Regions from separate parts of the Bradyrhizobium sp. USDA 10063 genome, predicted to be linked through region 2. Evidence: riboswitches for the same ligand, from Rfam matches in the RefSeq annotation. Region 2 holds a riboswitch; each other region holds the start of a gene.
What was found. Region 2 has a riboswitch for cobalamin ahead of ACVJGD_RS41855 (TonB-dependent receptor). Riboswitches for the same ligand answer to the same signal wherever they lie in the genome.
Positions count from the first base shown of each region.

Region 1: linked by a shared signal. The riboswitch ahead of ACVJGD_RS38575 (energy-coupling factor ABC transporter permease) and the one ahead of ACVJGD_RS41855 (TonB-dependent receptor) in region 2 are both predicted to bind cobalamin.
Region 3: linked by a shared signal. The riboswitch ahead of ACVJGD_RS38510 (DUF1636 family protein) and the one ahead of ACVJGD_RS41855 (TonB-dependent receptor) in region 2 are both predicted to bind cobalamin.
Region 4: linked by a shared signal. The riboswitch ahead of ACVJGD_RS18920 (TonB-dependent siderophore receptor) and the one ahead of ACVJGD_RS41855 (TonB-dependent receptor) in region 2 are both predicted to bind cobalamin.

Region 1 covers NZ_JBSSGP010000002.1:7,779,179-7,783,385, reverse strand. Annotated here, with positions in the region: one part of gene ACVJGD_RS38590 (IS630 family transposase) at 1-400, opposite strand, end outside; one part of gene ACVJGD_RS38590 (IS630 family transposase) at 399-793, opposite strand; partial or broken gene ACVJGD_RS38585 (nicotinate-nucleotide--dimethylbenzimidazole phosphoribosyltransferase) at 846-1,116, opposite strand; gene cobF (precorrin-6A synthase (deacetylating)) at 1,118-1,867, opposite strand; gene ACVJGD_RS38575 (energy-coupling factor ABC transporter permease) at 1,910-2,587, opposite strand; cobalamin riboswitch at 2,625-2,840, opposite strand; partial or broken gene ACVJGD_RS38570 (Fe2+-dependent dioxygenase) at 2,927-3,362, opposite strand; gene ACVJGD_RS38565 (cobyrinate a,c-diamide synthase) at 3,380-4,207, opposite strand, start outside.
Region 2 covers NZ_JBSSGP010000002.1:8,514,526-8,518,732, forward strand. Annotated here, with positions in the region: gene ACVJGD_RS41850 (PepSY domain-containing protein) at 1-99, opposite strand, end outside; gene ACVJGD_RS41855 (TonB-dependent receptor) at 102-2,261, opposite strand; cobalamin riboswitch at 2,500-2,699, opposite strand; gene ACVJGD_RS41860 (hypothetical protein) at 3,135-3,560, opposite strand.
Region 3 covers NZ_JBSSGP010000002.1:7,765,467-7,769,673, reverse strand. Annotated here, with positions in the region: gene cobN (cobaltochelatase subunit CobN) at 1-532, opposite strand, end outside; gene cobW (cobalamin biosynthesis protein CobW) at 532-1,566, opposite strand; gene ACVJGD_RS38510 (DUF1636 family protein) at 1,563-1,931, opposite strand; cobalamin riboswitch at 2,021-2,238, opposite strand; partial or broken gene cobO (cob(I)yrinic acid a,c-diamide adenosyltransferase) at 2,278-2,919, shown strand; partial or broken gene ACVJGD_RS38500 (nucleotide-binding protein) at 2,959-3,358, shown strand; gene ACVJGD_RS38495 (adenosylcobinamide-GDP ribazoletransferase) at 3,362-3,661, shown strand; gene bluB (5,6-dimethylbenzimidazole synthase) at 3,661-4,207, shown strand, end outside.
Region 4 covers NZ_JBSSGP010000002.1:3,523,960-3,528,166, reverse strand. Annotated here, with positions in the region: gene ACVJGD_RS18920 (TonB-dependent siderophore receptor) at 1-1,708, opposite strand, end outside; cobalamin riboswitch at 2,020-2,216, opposite strand; gene cobS (adenosylcobinamide-GDP ribazoletransferase) at 2,335-3,114, opposite strand; gene cobT (nicotinate-nucleotide--dimethylbenzimidazole phosphoribosyltransferase) at 3,115-4,170, opposite strand.

The DNA.
Region 1 (4,207 bases), 740 kb from region 2:
CACGCTCGCCTTTGCCTTCTCAATCGCGTGCCTAACGGCAGGCGCCATGTGAACTCGGCAGTTGTCCATCACGACGATGTCGTTGCGCCGAAGGGTTGGAACCAAGCACTGCTCAACATAGGCGAGGAACATTTCTCCGGTCATAGCTCCCTCGATCACCATCGGGGCAGTCATTTTATTGTGGCGCAAGGCCGCCACGAAAGTGATGGTCTCCCATGACCCCAGCGGAACGGCGCCGATCACCCTGACACCCCTTGGCGCACGCCCCCGGAGCCGCGCCAGATTTGTGCTGACCGCAGTCTCGTCGATAAAAACGAGCCGGGCGGGATCAAGAAAACCTTGCTCTCGTATCCAACGTCGGCGAGCTCGCGCAACGTCCTCTCGCTGCCGTTCAGTAGCCTGCAGGCTTTTTTTTAAAGGTGATGTTGTGACGGTCGAGAAAGCGCCAGAGCGCGCTGCGGCTGGTTCGAATTCTCCGCTTGCGCAGCTCTGCAAGCGTCTCCACCAGGGTCAGGTCTGGATGCTCAGCAACCACAGCCAAAATCTCGGTTGCGAACTCTTCGAGCGGCGAAACGCTTCCGCCGCGCGGCTTCGCAGCGGCGCTGTTATCGTCCCGCCAGCGCTGCACCCACTTGACCGCCGATGCTACACTCACCTCGAAGCGTTCGGCCGCCTCGCGCCGCGACGCGCCCGCAGCCACGGCCTCGATAACGCGTTCCCGCAGGTCACAAGAATAGGCCTTCGGCACCGCCCGCCCCCGCCGGCAAGGAGAATCAATGCACACAGTCTCCATCATCGCTAACCGTTTGGGAATCCCCCAGATTCAAATCGGGCGAAAACCGCTATAGTTCGCGCGCCAGCACCGATATCGCGGCTCCGCCCGAGGCGAAATTCGACATCATGGCGATCGTCACCTCCTGAGGATACGCGCCCCCCTGAGCAACAATGCCGTGATCGCTAGCGAATATGGTGATCGGCACGCGGGCTGCACGAGGTTGCCTCAACTGTTGCAGACCGGCAAGCTCAATCGCGATTTGCTCGAGCCGGCCAAGTGCCCCCGGTCGGCTTGGTAAGTTGAGCCCGACGCGCGAGTGCGGCGGCGCAATGGACGGCCACGTCAGGATCTGCGTTTCAGGATACAGCTGTCCATGATCCAGCCATGTCGCTCGCGCGCCTGTTGCCGTGCGGCGACGATGCGAGGCCCCACGTCGGAAAGCTCACCCGACATGGTGATCTGATTGGTCATCCCGAGATAGGCACCCCACCAGATGTGGATTCCTTTGGGCTTCAAGGACTGGAACGCCGCGCCGCCATCCAGTAACACGACAACAGTGTCGGCGCTATCAGGCCAGCCGCCCTCACGCAACCGCCGCCCGGTGGTAACTAAGAAGGGTTCGCCGACATCGTTCAGCGGCAGCGCATGCGCCGCGCACAGCGCCTGGATAGATGTGATGCCCGGAACCACGTCGATGGTCGGCAACGGATTGAGCCTGCGCGCGATCCGCAAGGACGAGTCATAGAGCGAAGGATCCCCCCAGATCAGCAGCGCAACGCGCCCCGTGTTTCCAAGGTGGCTCGCTATTTCTCGCGACCAGGTTGCAGCGACGGCGTCGTGCCATTCGTCCACGGCTTTCCGGTAATCTGCCACGCAGGCGTCCCGCACGGGCAGGTCGAATTCCGCGATGCGCGTCCGATCGTTGGTGAGTACCTCTGCGCAAATCGTCCGCCGCAACTCGGCGAGGTCGGACTTAACAGCTCCCTTGCGAGGGATCAGGATGAGATCGACTGCATTGAGGGCACGGATCGCGGCGAGCGTGAGCTGTTCGGGATCGCCGCAACCGATACCTATCAGGGAGAGCGTCAGCATCACTGATACGAAGGCCGCCGTCGGGTCCGCCTTTCTAGGTCGTCAGCGGGCGTTGTGGAGACGCTGGGTGACGAAGCCCTCGACTGTGACGCCTCGCAGCGACTTTGCCAGAGCAAGCGCGGCCAGATCGGCTAATGGCTCGATCACGATGACAAACGTGTAGGAAGCGGCAAAAGTCGCGATGTCGGCGAGGTTGGACGCGCCAAAGCCCGCACCATAGAGCGCCCAGAACGCGACCCATGCCACAATGCCGGACTGATACGCCGTCGAGAGCGCCAGCGCCTGGCTATATTGTAGGTCAACATAGGCCGTATTTCGAGGAATGATCCGCTGAGCGAGCGCGTGGACCGCAAACAATGGCACCAGCAGCGTGGTGAGGTTCATGCCGTATTGCGGCAGGTCGGTCGGCACGAAGAACAGGCCCTGCAGCAGAAGACCGAGCGCGAGCCCGAGTGCAGCCGGTGCCGTACCGAACAAGAGGAACAAGGTCGAGCCGAGGATGAAATGCACCTCCGAGACACCGACCCGAAAATGCGGGAACAGCTCGAAGAACGAAAATACCAGCGCCGTCGTTGCAATCGTGCGCACGACAAAAGAAGCGACACCCTGCTCGCGCACGGTATCGACCGCGAGCTTCAGGGTACAGCTGGCCGCGGCGGCGCCCGTAGCGTAGCTCAGCACGAGCTTGGCTCCCGTCACAATCCCCGGTTCAATGTGCATGGTCCACGTCCTTCCTGCCGTCACACGCGACGGCCATGGCGTCAAAACTTGCAGGGCCGGTCTCCTGGCTCTCGGTTCGACAGGGAGTGCGGTCTTCCCCGGCATGATTGCCCAATAGCGGATCGGATCCCTGCACCGCTTTAAGTCGCGGGACCGGCCGGGGCTTCGGGCACCGCAACTCGGCCCCTATGCCATTCCCGATTATGCTCCGGCGCGTTGCGCCGCGTTGAGTACCATGCCTTCCCTGTGTGCCCCTTTCGCGGAGCAGGCGTCAAGGGGCGAAGTCGGATCCACGACGGCATCATCACGGTGACCCCCTCGAGCGGATGAGAGAGGCATTCATGCTTCGGCCCAGTAACGGATCAGGTTGGGATAGATGCCGGTCAATTCGACCCGTTTCAGGATCGTCTCGCCCAAGCCGCTGAACCAACGCCTGGATGGCGGTGTCGAGATCGAAGATCAGGCTGCGGCCCCCCGCATCCCGTACCATGCTCTGCAACAAGAAAGACGCAACACGCGTGCCCCGTGTCACGTCCGTGACCGGATGCAGACTTGAAGCAGGATAAAGTACGAGATCGCCGGCCGGCAGCTTCAGTTCATGGGAGCCATAGAGGTCCTCGATGACGAGCTCGCCGCCGTCATAATCCTCCCGCTCCGAAAGGAACAGCGTAACCGACAGGTCGGTCCGGATCGGCACGCCCGTCAGCTGGCCTTCCCTCACCGGATTGTCGACATGCAGGCCGAAAAGTTGGCCATCGGCGGCCGCGTACCGAGACAAAGGAGACGAAACGGTCACCTCTCCTCCGCAATTAGGTGGAAGAACGTGCCTGTGGCGTGACCACGCCGCGAACCGGTTTCGGCAACCACGGCGCCGGTCGCATCGCGCACGACAGCGAGAGCTTTATCTGGTTGCGCGATGATCGTGGAATAGTGAAACTCGTGGCCTCGAAGACGTGCGCCGGGTTTGTGCCCCGGCATCGAAGCAGCGAGCTCCGCAAACCGGTAGCCCAGATGCATGCGACGCTCGGCAAAACTCGTCTCAAGACCGAGCAAACCAACCATCTCATGGCGAACGCCATCACCGTCGGTCAGGGCGTTGCCCATCACCATATAGCCCCCGCATTCGCCGTGCACGGGTCGCGTCTCGGCGAAGGCGCGCAGCCTTCCGCGAAACCGTATGTTGGCCGCTAGCCGGCCGGCATGTAACTCAGGATAGCCGCCAGGCAGCCAGCAGATGTCGGCACTATCATCAGGGCCCTCATCGGCAAGCGGCGAGAAGATCGTGATCTCGGCTCCGGCCGCGCGCCAAGCCTCCACCATGTGCGGATAGACGAACGAGAATGCAGCGTCGCGCGCCAGCGCGATGCGTTGGCCGGGCGGCGTGACGTTTAAGTCGTGTGCGGCGCTCGGCGCGGTCCAGGTGCATATTGCCGATTCCAGCACGCTATCCAGATCGACATGATCCGTGACGAAGCGCGCGGCTTCGGCAACCAGGCCGTCGACCTCGGCCTGCTCTTCCACCTGCACCAGGCCAAGGTGCCGCTTCGGCAAGGTGATTGCTGTATGGCGGGGCAACGCACCGAACACGGCAATGCCAGCGCCTGCCATGGCGCGGCGCAC
Region 2 (4,207 bases):
GACGAACCACATCGCAAACAGCAGGCAGGTCGCGATGCCGATCCAGCGATGGGTGATGTAAAGCCACCGCCGTCCTCTCCGGAGCAAGGCGCGGCGCATCATCAAAACTTCACGTTGATGCACACTTCTGCCGTGCGCGGCATGCCGAGCAGCCACTGCCCGGCATAAGGCGACGACGTGGCGTAGACGGTGTCGAAGAGATTGTAGATGCGAAGCGCGACCGTGGTTTGCTCGTCAGGCTTCCAGCGTAGTCCGCCGTTGACCACGGTGTAGGCGGGGCGAAGCTGCGTATTGGCGTTATCGGAAAAGGTTTGTCCCACAATCTGCACACCACCATAGACGGACCAGTTCGCCGCGAAGTCCCAGGTCAACCAGACGTTCGATACTTGCTGCGGCGCGTTCAGCGGAACGTTGCCGGCGTGGCTGACGAGTTTGCCGCCTACCACCTGGCTGAAGTTGTCGTACCTGGCCCGCAGCACCGCGAGATTGGCATCGACGCGCCAGCCGCCATCCAGCGCCAGGCCGATCGATGCTTCGATCCCGCGCGAGGATTGCTGGCCGATTTGCAACGCCAGTCCGGCAGGATTGCTGGGATCCGGGACCAGCAGGTTGTTCTTGACGATCTGGTATCCTGCGAGCGTCCACTCGCCGCGACCGCCCCAGAACGACTGCTTGACTCCAACCTCTCTTTGCTTGCCGGTGGCAAGCTGGAAGGTTTTCTGCGTGGCCGACAGCGAGATAAGATTGGTGACCGGATCGACGGCTGTCGCATACTGTCCGTAAAATGCAAGGTTCGAGATCGGGGTGTAGACCACGCCGGTTCGCCAGCTCGTACCCGACAGCGAGATATCGAAACTGTTCGCTGGGGTCCTGTAATCGGTGCGGTCGACATCCGGCCGATCGAACCTGATACCGCTAACAACGGACAGCTGATCGGTCAGCGACAGCCGGTCCTCGGCAAACAACGCGTATTGATTGACGATTGCGTTGTAGCCGGGCGTGGTTCGCGTCGTGGTGGCCGCAAACAACCCCATGTTGACGGCATAGGGGCTGACCGAAGACGCGCCGCCATAGGGCGAATTGTTGGTGTGGGTAAAATCCACCCGGTTGATGTCGAAACCCGCAACGAACTCATTGCCGAAGCCCAGCAGATGGCCACGAAACGTCGCGTCCATCCGGTTGCCCACTTGAGCCTGGTCGTGGAAGATCTCGATGTAGCTGGTTCGGTTGATCAACAGTGTCGCAGGATTCCAGGCATAACTCTCGACATCACGCCAATGCCGACGGCTGGTCAGGTAGTAGAGTGTGTTCTGAACCTTGATGCCGTCCGTCACGTCCCACTCGGTCTTGAACTGGCTCCAGTTATCCTGATAGCGGATCGCACTGTCGAGCACGTTGTAGTTCTTGAACCGCAACGCGCCGTCGATCGCGCCGTTGATCAGCGGTGTGCCGAAATAGCGCGAGGGGCTTCGATTGCCGTAGTCGTTCGAGAGTGTGAAAGCGAGGTTTTCGGCGGCCTCGACCCGCACCGCGGCGGAGATCGCCAGATTCGATGTCTCGTCGCGATCGACCCAACCGTTCGACATGTTGCCGACGGCATTGACGCGATAGGATACGGTCGGATTGATCGGTCCGCCGCTATCCACCGCGATGCGTCGCGTCGTATTGGTGTCGAGCGACATCTCGGCATCGTTGTAGGGCGTCGTGACGGGTTTTTTGGGGATCACATTGATGATCCCGCCGATCGCGCCTTCTCCGTACAGAACGGAGGCTGGCCCGCGCATGACCTCGATGCGATCCGCCGACCACGTATCGAATGGAAAGGTCGCGGTTCCGGCACCAACATAGAGGCGAGTGCCGTCATAAAGCGTCATCACCGAATTGCTTCCAGTGAAGCCGCGTGTGCTGAACGAGAGGCCGCCATTGCCGGGGGCCGGGCTCGCGCTAAAACCCACGGCGTTCTGGGTGACCGCGTCCGTGACATTATGCTGGCCGCGTTCTGCGATGGTCTGCGACGTGATCGTTTCGACGCTGGCGGGCGTCTGCAGCGGAGTGAGGTTGAGGCGGCTGCCACTCGCGTTCTGCTTGTTCAGGTTCAGCGTTGGAAATGACGTATCGGATGTTGCGATCGAGGGCGTGGGGCTTCGCGTCGCTGCGGTTCGGCTCGACTGAGTCCGCGCTGTCGAAGTCGAACGCTCACGATCAAGGCGCTTGGGTTTGGTTGGAGGCGTTTGGGGCTGGGTAACGCTTACCGGAGGCAAGACATGGGGCGAATCAGACTGCTGGGCCTTTGCCGAACAAGACTCGAGCAGCAGAACCGGTAGGAAATATCTGAAAGCGAGTTGGGCAGCACGACGCTGCCTTGGGATAGTAACGATAGAGAGCACGAGCGGCCTCGGTATGACGTCAGTGGCACGTCACCGCAAATGAGGTCTCGCTCGAACGTGCCTGGCACGACGGACGAAAACAATGTCTATACTCCCCGACCGACATTTTCGCGTGTGACCACGGCTGACGGCAGGTCTCCTGGCTTGCGGGTCCCAACCCTTCGTCGCCTTCCCAGGACCGAGGCTCCCAGTGGCGCATGACGAAAGATTCGCCGCTCACAGTTGCGGGGGCAGCCGCGGCATAGGGGAGAAGTCCCGCACCGCGTTCCCTTTTGATCCCCGTCAAGGGGAACCGTCACACGTGTTCTAGGGGGTTGTCTAAGCCGAAGTCAATCCTATCGTTGCCGCCTTGAACGGAGCGGATAAGCCAATTGAAGGCAGAGGGGCTGCGTACTTCGACGACAGGCTCATTCGAAGGGACATCTCGAAGGATAGCGGCGGCCACCCGCGGCAGAAGATGCTCGACCGAATCCCATAATACACCCCGTGCACCCTACCGCAAGTTACTGCAACGGCGGATATGTCGCGATCTTACGCTCGCCCTGCCAAAGTTCGGCTGTGCAATCATGCGCGAGTTGCTGAGCCCGCTCCTTGGCCGTGTCCTCGTCCGCACAAACAAGATCAATCCGGCTAACAATGTAACCGTCAGGCCCCATCAGATAAGCCCTGTACTCTTCCATCGAAGTCGCCCCGTGTCGCTCGGCTGACGGCCAGCATGTCATCCGTAGAACGGCTCCAAATTGTTTGTCATCGGAGCGTGAGGCTATATCGTTCTCTTTTTTGTTCTTCCTTAACCCTTGCGGCGATAGCAATGCGGCGCTCGTAGTCCTGGGCCAAATCCAAAAGACGCCGCTTGATGAAGGGATCGGCCTTCTGACGACCTAGCTGTCGGCAGAATTCGCCGGAGGAAAGTTCGGCGCGTGTCTTTTTTCCGTGTTCGAGATAGGCATCGCCTATGACGATTGTTCGAATGGGAATGTCTTCGACCTTGGGGGTGGCCTTTGCTACCGTCATACTATCCATATCGAGCGCGACATCGCTGATTGATGGATTGTGCTCTTTCAGCGCAACTAATCCGGATGAGCGGCAAGCTTCCAGCTCCGGTTGAGCCAAGGCAGCGCCAAACCAAAGTTGCAGGAACAAGGCTGCGACGAAAGACAAGCGAAACGACATGATTCATCCACTGCAGCTTACGGGGATAGTTCCCTAGCCACCACCTGAGGCCAACGGAACCTTCCCAACATGCAAGAGGCGGCCGCCCTAGAAAGGCTATCGGCGCCTTTCGATCAAGACGCCTAACAAACGGCGATCGCCAAAGCTTGCTCGCTCAAGGCCCTCCCTAACTTGATTTCGACGGCGCTCGCGCCAGAGATCAAACCAACAGCCCGCGCGCATCCAGCCAAAAGCGTCTTCGGGTGCTCCTCCAAGGTTGGTGTGGATGCAGGCAACCAAGGATCGGTGGAGATGTTCCTCGATGATAATGCCTGGCTACCGAACCATATGTTAAAAAGTCTACCTTGGGATGCTCCGAAGATTGGATTTCCATCTCACCGGTCTGCCCAAGCACAAAAAAGAGACGGCAGCCGACGGAACGACGAGGCACAGTGGGTTCGGATAGCGGAGACGGAATCTCGAGAGCGGGACACGCCGGTCGGTGGCCGCACAATGTAACGCCCGTGCCGCCCCTGTCCAATTTGGTGCCATGACGCCTAAGGCTGCCGTTCGCAGCCATTCGCTCGCGAGGTCTGAGCTTGGCTGTCGCGCCATAATTGCGCGTGTCGCCCCCCGGTCGCTGTCGTCCTCTCAGTCTGGCATTGGAG
Region 3 (4,207 bases), 750 kb from region 2:
CGATCTCAGGAATTTCGATCTCACCGATGGCACGCCCAGCATGGAGGCCCGACGCCAGCGCGAGTTGGGCGATCGCAGCCTGCGCCGCTATCGTTCCCCCTTCTTCGCACAAGGCCCTCAGGTGTCGGAGCGTCGAGACGGGCAATGTCGAGAACGCATCCAGGCGCGGGTCATCACGACAGTCGGCCGGAAGCACCGCAAGCGCGATGTCGCGCTCCTTCGCCAGTTGATGCAGGGCAGCCAGCCCATATGACCAGTAGGATTCGCCACCGATCAAGCGCACCAAGATGCCGCGCGCATGCGACGCCGTCCGCTCGATATAGGTGTCGACCGAAAGCGGATGACGCAGCTCTGCGAGATTTGCGAGCCTCAGCGACGGCAGGCCGCCGCGGCCGCGGCGCCAGCCGGAAGCGAAAGCGGCGAGATCGCTATCGGAGTACGAGAGCACAACAAGGTCGGCCGGATCCTGGCCGAGATCCTTAGGCGTCGCGGTCTCCTCAAGACCGCGGCTCTCGCGAAAGACGACGTGCATCAGACACCAAGTCCCGCCCTGATGGCAGGCTCATCGATATTGTTGTGTTCACCGATCACAACCAGCTTCGACTGCCTCGGCCGCGTGCCCCAGGGTATATCGAACTGATGTTGCACCCGCTCCCCGACTGATTGCAGGAGCAATCGCATTGGCTTGCCCGCGACCGCGATGTATCCCTTCGCGCGCAGGACGTTCTGTTCACGCGCAAGCCGCCGGATCGATGCGACCAAGGCAACGACGTCAGCAACTTCCGGGAGATCGACGACAACCGAGGCGAAGTCGTTGTGCTCGTGTTCTTCTTCGCCGTCATGATGAGAAGGTCGCGCGGCGAGATCGTCTTCTGCAGCTGCTTCGAGACCAAGGATTACGCGCGCATCGACTGCACCGTCGACGACCGGCAGCATCGGCACGCGACGCGGCATTTCGGCGAGGATCGCCGCCTTGGCCGCTTCAACTCCGTCCGCGCCAGCAAGGTCCGCCTTAGTGAGCAGCACGATATCCGCGCACGCGATCTGATCCTCGAACACTTCCGACAGCGGCGTCTCGTGATCGAGGTTTTCATCGGCCGCGCGCTGTGCCTCCACCGCGGCGAGATCCGGCGCAAAACGGCCGGCCGCCACCGCCTCGGCGTCGGCCAGTGCAATCACGCCGTCGACCGTGATCCTTGAACGGATCTCCGGCCAATCGAAGGCCTTGAGCAACGGCTTCGGAAGGGCGAGGCCCGACGTCTCGATCAGAATATGGTCGGGCTTTACCCTGCGCGAGAGCAGCTGCTCGATGGCGGGAATGAAGTCGTCGGCGACCGTGCAGCAGATGCAACCATTGGCGAGCTCGACGATGTTCTCGGCGGGACAGTCGGCGTCCGCGCAGGATTTCAGAATCTCCCCGTCCACGCCCTCGCTGCCGAACTCGTTGACGAGCACCGCAAGCTTCTTGCCGTTCGCGTTGGCAATCAGGTGCTGGATCAGGGTCGGCTTGCCCGAACCGAGAAAGCCCGTGACGACGGTGACCGGGACCTTGGCGAGCGTGTTCATTCTGCGGCCTCCGACAGGACAGCGATGGGTGGAATGCGGGCAAGCGATTGCTTGCGGAAGATCTCTGGCCGGCTGCGCCATGGCACGATGCCGTCGGGCGCCGCCGCATAGGCCGCAGCTCCGGCAACAGGCGCGTTTGCCTCCGACAGGGGTCCATAGACGTAGGACCAGCGTCCCGGCGCGCTGAGTGCAACCGAGCACCCCTGGCTGCAAGCCGACAGGCACTCGACTGGAACAACATTGACGCCTTCCGGCACGCCAGCCTGAAGGATCGCGCTGTGCCGATGCGCGCCTGGCGTGGCTTCGCCTTCCATTGCCGATTGGCCGGCACGGCAGGTAATGTAGACGTGAAGCGTGACGGTCATCGCCCTCCTCGACGTTTGGCGGAGGCGATGAGGCGCACGAACCGTGGACATAGGGGTTCGCTGCCGTCGCGGAGCACCCCGTCCGCCGGTCTCAAATCTCTGCGCTGGCAGGTCTCCCGGCTTGCGGAGCAGGTTTTCCCTTCGATCTCCACCTTCCCAACCCCTTAACAGGTCAGTGGCTCTTGAAGATCTCTCCGGTCACGGTCGCGGGGGCGGCTGCGTTTCAGGCTCAGGCTTCGTGGCTAGAGCCCTATCGCATTCCCTCTTCGCCTGTCGTAGGACAGGAACCAACGCCGCTCCACCATTTGCCCAAGCGTGCAACTTGTCAAGCCAAAGGAACGTCCAGATGACTTCCGAGACTGATACCGCTGAGGAGGAGACCGTGATCTCGGAAGCCTCGCTGGACAACCGCCATACGACCAAAATGGCCAAGAAAAAAGTCGCGCGCGACCGGATGAGGGCGACTAAGAGCCGCGAAAGGGACTCATCATCGTCCACACCAGGGGCAAGAAAAATCTTCTTCGGCCTTCGGCATGATCATGCGGTGCGTAGCGCATGGCTTCCCCTGCGCCGTCGTACAATTCATCAAGCGTGCGTGGGACACCGGCGAGCGCCGCCTGCTGACCGGACGTTTTGGCGATCTGTGCCAGTTCCATGCGATGGGTGAAGGCTTTACCTGGGAAACACAGGACCGCGCCCGCGACATCGCCGCCGTCCGTGCCGCATGGGAAAGCCCATGCAGCTGATCGCCGATCAAGCATTGCGCATGATCGTTCTCGAGGAGATTAACATTGCGCTTCGTTACGACTATCTGGAGATCGGCGAGGTCGTCGAGTTCGTGAAGAATTCAAAGCCACCGATGACGCACGTCGTCCTCACCGGACGTAACGCGAAGAAAGAATTGATCGACGCCGCCGACCTCGTCACGGAGGTGACGCTGGTGAAGCATCCCTTCCGATCCAAGGCGCAGCCCGGCGTCGAGCTCTGACGAAGCTACCGGGAATCCGATTCGGTGGCGCGCGCATTGATGATCCAGGGGGCAGGCTCCGACGTGGGCAATTCGCTCATCGTCGCTGGCCTTGCGCGTGCAGCGATCCGCCGCGGCTATCGCGTACTTCCGTTCAAGCCGCAGAACATATCGAACAATGCGGCCGTGACCGCCGACGGCGGCGAGATCGGACGCGCGTAGGCATTGCAGGCGCAAGTCGCAGGCGTCGAGCCCCATACCAACATGAATCCCGTCCCGCTTAAGCCGGAGACGGAATTGGGTGCCCAGATCATCGTGCAGGAACGCCGCCTGGCGACGCTGGGCGCCCGTGCATACGCTGCGATGAAGCCATCGCTGATGGAGCCCGGTCCTCGAAAGTTTCGGACGCCTGAAGCGTCGCGCCGATCTTGTTCTGGTCGAGGGCGCCGGCTTGCCCGCATTCATGTGGCTGATTCCGCCGGCGCGGTCGGATGGACTTTCGGCCGGAGCCGGACAGCCGCCGGGGCGAAGCGCGGCAATTGCATTTCGTCTCGGGGCTCTTTGTCTCGTGTGCGGTTTCGGGTCGAGCAAGGCGGTGATCGGAGCGATTCTGCTCTCACTGGCGGGGCTGATACTGGCGTGGCTTGCAACGAGGCAGGTCGGAGGACAGACAGGTGATATATTGGGCGCGTTCGAACAGATTGGCGAGATCGCGATCTTGTTGATGGCGACCGCCCTCCTCCATGCGGAACTTCGACTTTGATGATCTCATTCGATGAAGCTTTTCGCCGACAATTGCGCGAACTGTTCGTGTGGCGCCGCGACGTGCGGCGCTTTCGCCCCGATCCGCTGCCGAGCGGCGCCATGGAGCGGCTCATTGAGATCGCCTGCCCATCCCCCTCGGTCGGCCTGAGTCAGCCCTGGCGCTTCGTAATCGTTGATAGTGAAGCGCGACGGCGCGCGATCATTGAGGACTTTAAGACCTGCAATGCCTGCGCGTTAAGCGCCTATTCCGGTGAGCGGGCGGCGCGCTACACGACGCTGAAGCTCGCCGGCCTCGAAGAGGCGCCTGGGCATCTGGCGGTATTCTCGGAAAAAGCATGCGAAACCGGGCACGGGCTGGGTCGTGCGACGATGCCGGAGACCATCGACTATTCCGTCGTCGCGGCCATTTGCTCGGCATGGTTGGCCGCGCGTGCAGAAGGCATCGGGATTGGCTGGGTGTCGATACTCAATCCGGTCCGCATCTGCGAGATTCTCGACGTGCCGGCGTCCTGGAAGTTGATCGCCTATCTTTGCGTCGGCTACC
Region 4 (4,207 bases), 5.0 Mb from region 2:
CGGTCGCCAGAATATCATAGCCGGGAGGCATGTATTTGATGCCCACCTCCTTCTGGTCACCGGTGACCGGAATGAAGGCCCGACCAAAAAAGTCGGTACCTGCCGTCGGCGTGAAGGTCTGCGAGTAGCTTGCATAAGGCGCGACGCCGTTGTCGAAAGCATAGATCAGGCCGGCGTTGTACGTCAGGGCATGGTCGGGCTGCCGCGTCCAGGGCGGGTTGGAGAGCACCCCTGTTGCCAGGTTGAGCGAGCGGGTCTTCTGATCTTGCTGGAGTTGATCATAGCGCGCGCCAAGCAGGACCGACAGGCGGCCGATCTCGGTGCGATCCTGCACATAGGCGCCGGCCTGCCGCTGATCCTGATAACGGAATGTGGTGATCGGGATCGGGCTCGCGAACGGCTGTCCATAGATGGGATTATAGAGATTGAGCGGACTCGCTGCGCCAGTGCCTGTACCCTGGAAATTCGGGACCGCGGAATAGTCGGCGCCAAACAGCACATGATGGCGCAGCGGGCCCATATCGAAATCCGCCTTCAGGCGGTTGTCGATCTGGTACATGTCGATCTGGAAGGTTTGGTTGGCCGCGATCCGGTTCGTTGTCGTGGTGTTCGGGGTCGCGCTGCTCTGCACTTCGTTCAGATTGATATCGATGTTCTGGTAATAGAAATTCTGCTGGAACGAGAATACGTCGTTGAACTGATGCTTGAACTCGTAGCCAATGCGGGCCTGCTGCACCGATGTGTTGTGGTAGCTGGGCTCCCCGAGAAACAGGTTACGGGAGATGAACTGACCGGTCGGGCCGGGAACGATCGTGCCCGCGTAGGGCAGCGGCTGTAATACCGTGAGCTTGGGATCGTTCTGATAGGCCGCGAGTATTGTAAGGCTCGTATCCTCGTCGATTCGCCACGTGAAGGATGGCGCGATGAAGGCGCGCTCGTCTTTGGTGAAGTCGATTTGACCGTCGCCGATCCTGCCAAGGCCGACCACGCGATAGAGCAGCGAATGATCCGACGTGACCGGGCCGCCGACATCGAATGCGCCTTCCAGCGAATTGCGTATTCCCATCCGCAGCAGGACTTCGCCGAAGGCCTGATCGGTTGGACGCTTGCTGACGAGGTCCCAAAGACCGCCAGGGCTGCCCTGGCCGTACAAGGTCGCGGCGGGTCCCTTGAGAACATCGATGCGCTCGAGCCCGTACGGTTCCAGGCCGTAATTGTTGACGTTGAGCCGCAGCCCATCGAGGAATTGCAGGCCTTGGAAACCGCGGATCGAAACATAATCGCGGGTAAACTGGCCCTCCCGGAAATAGGTGCTCACGCCGGCCGTGTATTGCAGGGCGTCCCGCACGCTCTGCACGTCGCGGTCGGTCATCTCCTGCCGGGTCACCGTCGAGACCGAGCGCGGCCACTGCAGGATCGGCGTTCCGACCTTGGCGCCGGCCTCGGTGGTGCGGGCGACGTAGCCGTCAACGCCATCTCTGCCCTGATTCGTGCTGGAGGTATCGGAAGCCGGCGACACCGGGGCGGGGTTGGCATTGGAGCGGGACGTTCGCGACGCGCGATGCGCTGCGTTTCGTGACCTTGCCTGCTGTGCAGCACCCGGCGGCCGTGCGCTCGGCTGGCCGGGGTGCACCACCACCGGCGGCAGCGCAGGATCGGGTCCCGCTTGTTGCGCCTGAGCCGGTAGGCCCGCTGTCAGCACCATCATTGCGGCGCCGGCAACACCAGACTTGAACGCTAAACGACTTAATCCGGCGACAACACTAAACTGAATTCTCAATACGAACCCCCAACGAGCGAAATGAACGGCGATCGCGAGCCTGCGTGCAAAAGCACGCGGCATGCATCACCGCGCACGACGCCGGCAACGACCTACGGCAGCTTTCTGATTGGCAGAACCGAACGGGCCCCCACGGCAACGTGACACGTCACCGCGACAAATCCCCAGGGGATCAGGCGCTGTAAGCGCCCTTAACCTTGAGAATTTCGCTTCGGCTCACCCCGACCGACGCGTTTCGCCCGTGACCACGACAAACGGCAGGTCTCCTGGCTTGCGGATCATCGCCTCCTGATCGCCTTCCCGGATCCGAGATCCAGTGGCACATGACCAGAGACTCACCGCTTACAGTTGCGGGGGCAGCTGCGGCGTTGGGACAGAGCCCGCACCGCATTCCCTTTTGATCTCCCGAAGGAGAACCGTCGCGATCACAATAGGTTTTTTCAGAAACCGCTGTCAACAATACGCGAGTAAGCAGACGACATCATCTCCGCGCCGATCTTTCTGCGGTAAGTCTGTAGAGCGGTGTCGAAAAACCGAGCTGCTGCGGTGGACTATCAAATCGACCGGATGACGGCGGCAACGCCCAGCAGAAAACCGACCTCGAACACCTGCTCGATGGCCCCGAGCACGTCGCCGGTATAGCCGCCGATCAGCCGTCGCGACCACAGCGTGACGGCAACTGCCAGTGCGATGCCGCAAGCGATGCCGGCAAGAAGGGCGAACGGAGCATGTGTGCCGGAGGCCGCAGCGAGCGGTGTCAGCGCGAGCAGCACCACGATCGTCGCGAAGCCGATTTCGCCTGTCCGGAGCGTCGAGGGTGCATAAGCCACCTTCATCGAGGAGATGTTGCCGGCATATTTCATCCAGCCGAGGACCGGCAGCGCCACGGCGCGGCCGGCGGCTCCACTTGCAATCAGCGCCGCCGCGCCAGTCCAGGCCGGCATCTCAGTGAGCGCCGCCACGCGCAATGCGATCGCGAAAACGAGTGCGAGCGTGCCATAGGTTCCGATCCGGCTGTCCTTCATGATGGTGAGACGCTGTTCGACCGTCCAGCCGCCGCCAAAGCCGTCCGCGGTGTCGGCCAGGCCATCCTCGTGCAATCCGCAGGTGAGGAGGACGCTTGCCATCACCGCCATGAGCGCCGCGATCACCGGTCCCAGTATGAGGGATGTGAACAGAAGGGCGGCCGCCGAAACCAGACCGACGATCGCGCCGACCAGCGGGAAGAATGGCGAGGAGCGGGCCAGCCAATCGGAATCGGGCGCATCCTTCGAATCGCCGACCGGGATGATCGTCAGGAATCGGACCGCGTCGCGAAAACGATCCAGGCTCATCTAGATCTTTCCCTCCAGCACGTCGCTGAGGTCGGCGACGTCGGTCAGCAGGCGGGACGCTGCCCGCACCAGCGGGACCGCCAGCAACGCGCCGGTGCCCTCGCCAAGTCTCATGTCGAGAGCGAGCAACGGCCGCGCCTGAAGCGCCGTCAGCACGATATCGTGACCCTTCTCGGCCGACCGATGCGCAAAAACGCAATAGTCGCGCGTCGCCGGCGCCAGCCTGACGGCGACAAGGGCGGCCGCAGACGAAATGAAGCCGTCGATGACGACCGGACGGTGATGCGCCGCTGCGCCAAGCGCTGCACCCGTCATCATCGCGATCTCGAAGCCGCCGAATTCCCTGAGCACCTCGAACGGCGCCGTGGCGTCGCTGCGATTGGCTGCCTTGTGGATGGCGGCGCGCTTGCGCGCCATGCCTGATTCGTCCTGGCCGGCGCCGACTCCGATGCAGTCATCCAGGGAAGCGGGCGCCAGCCGATGCACCAGGAGTGCGGAAGACGCGGTGTTGCCTATTCCCATCTCGCCGAGTGCGATGATGTCGGCACCTGCCTCGATTTCACGGGAAGCTATGGCAAAGCCGGCCGCGAGCGCCTTGTGCGCTTCCTCGGTCGACATGGCAGCCTCCCGCGCGGAATTCGCGGTGCCGGCCCGGATCTTGACATCGAAGAGGTCGGGATGGGCAGGCAGATCGCTGGCAACGCCGGCGTCCACGACGCGGATGCTGACGTCTGACGCAGCCGCAAAGGCGTTGGCGCTGGCGCGACCTGCGAGGTAGGTCCTCACCATCGCGGCCGTCACGGCGGACGGATATTGCGAAACGCCTTCTTCCGTCAGCCCGTGATCGCCGGCGAATACGAGCAGGACGGCCTTTTGTAGCGCTGCGGCGGATGGATGGGCGATCATGCCGAGCTGCACCGCCAGGTCTTCGATTCGTCCCAGCGATCCCGGCGGCTTGGCTTTGCCGTCGATTCGCGCGCGCATTGTCTTAGCAAGCGTCTGATCGATTGGAGCGATCGCGGGGATCTGCAAGTCGGATGGGATTTGGAAGGTCATGGGCGCCTCGTGAGCGCGCCTTAAGTGACTGAAGGAA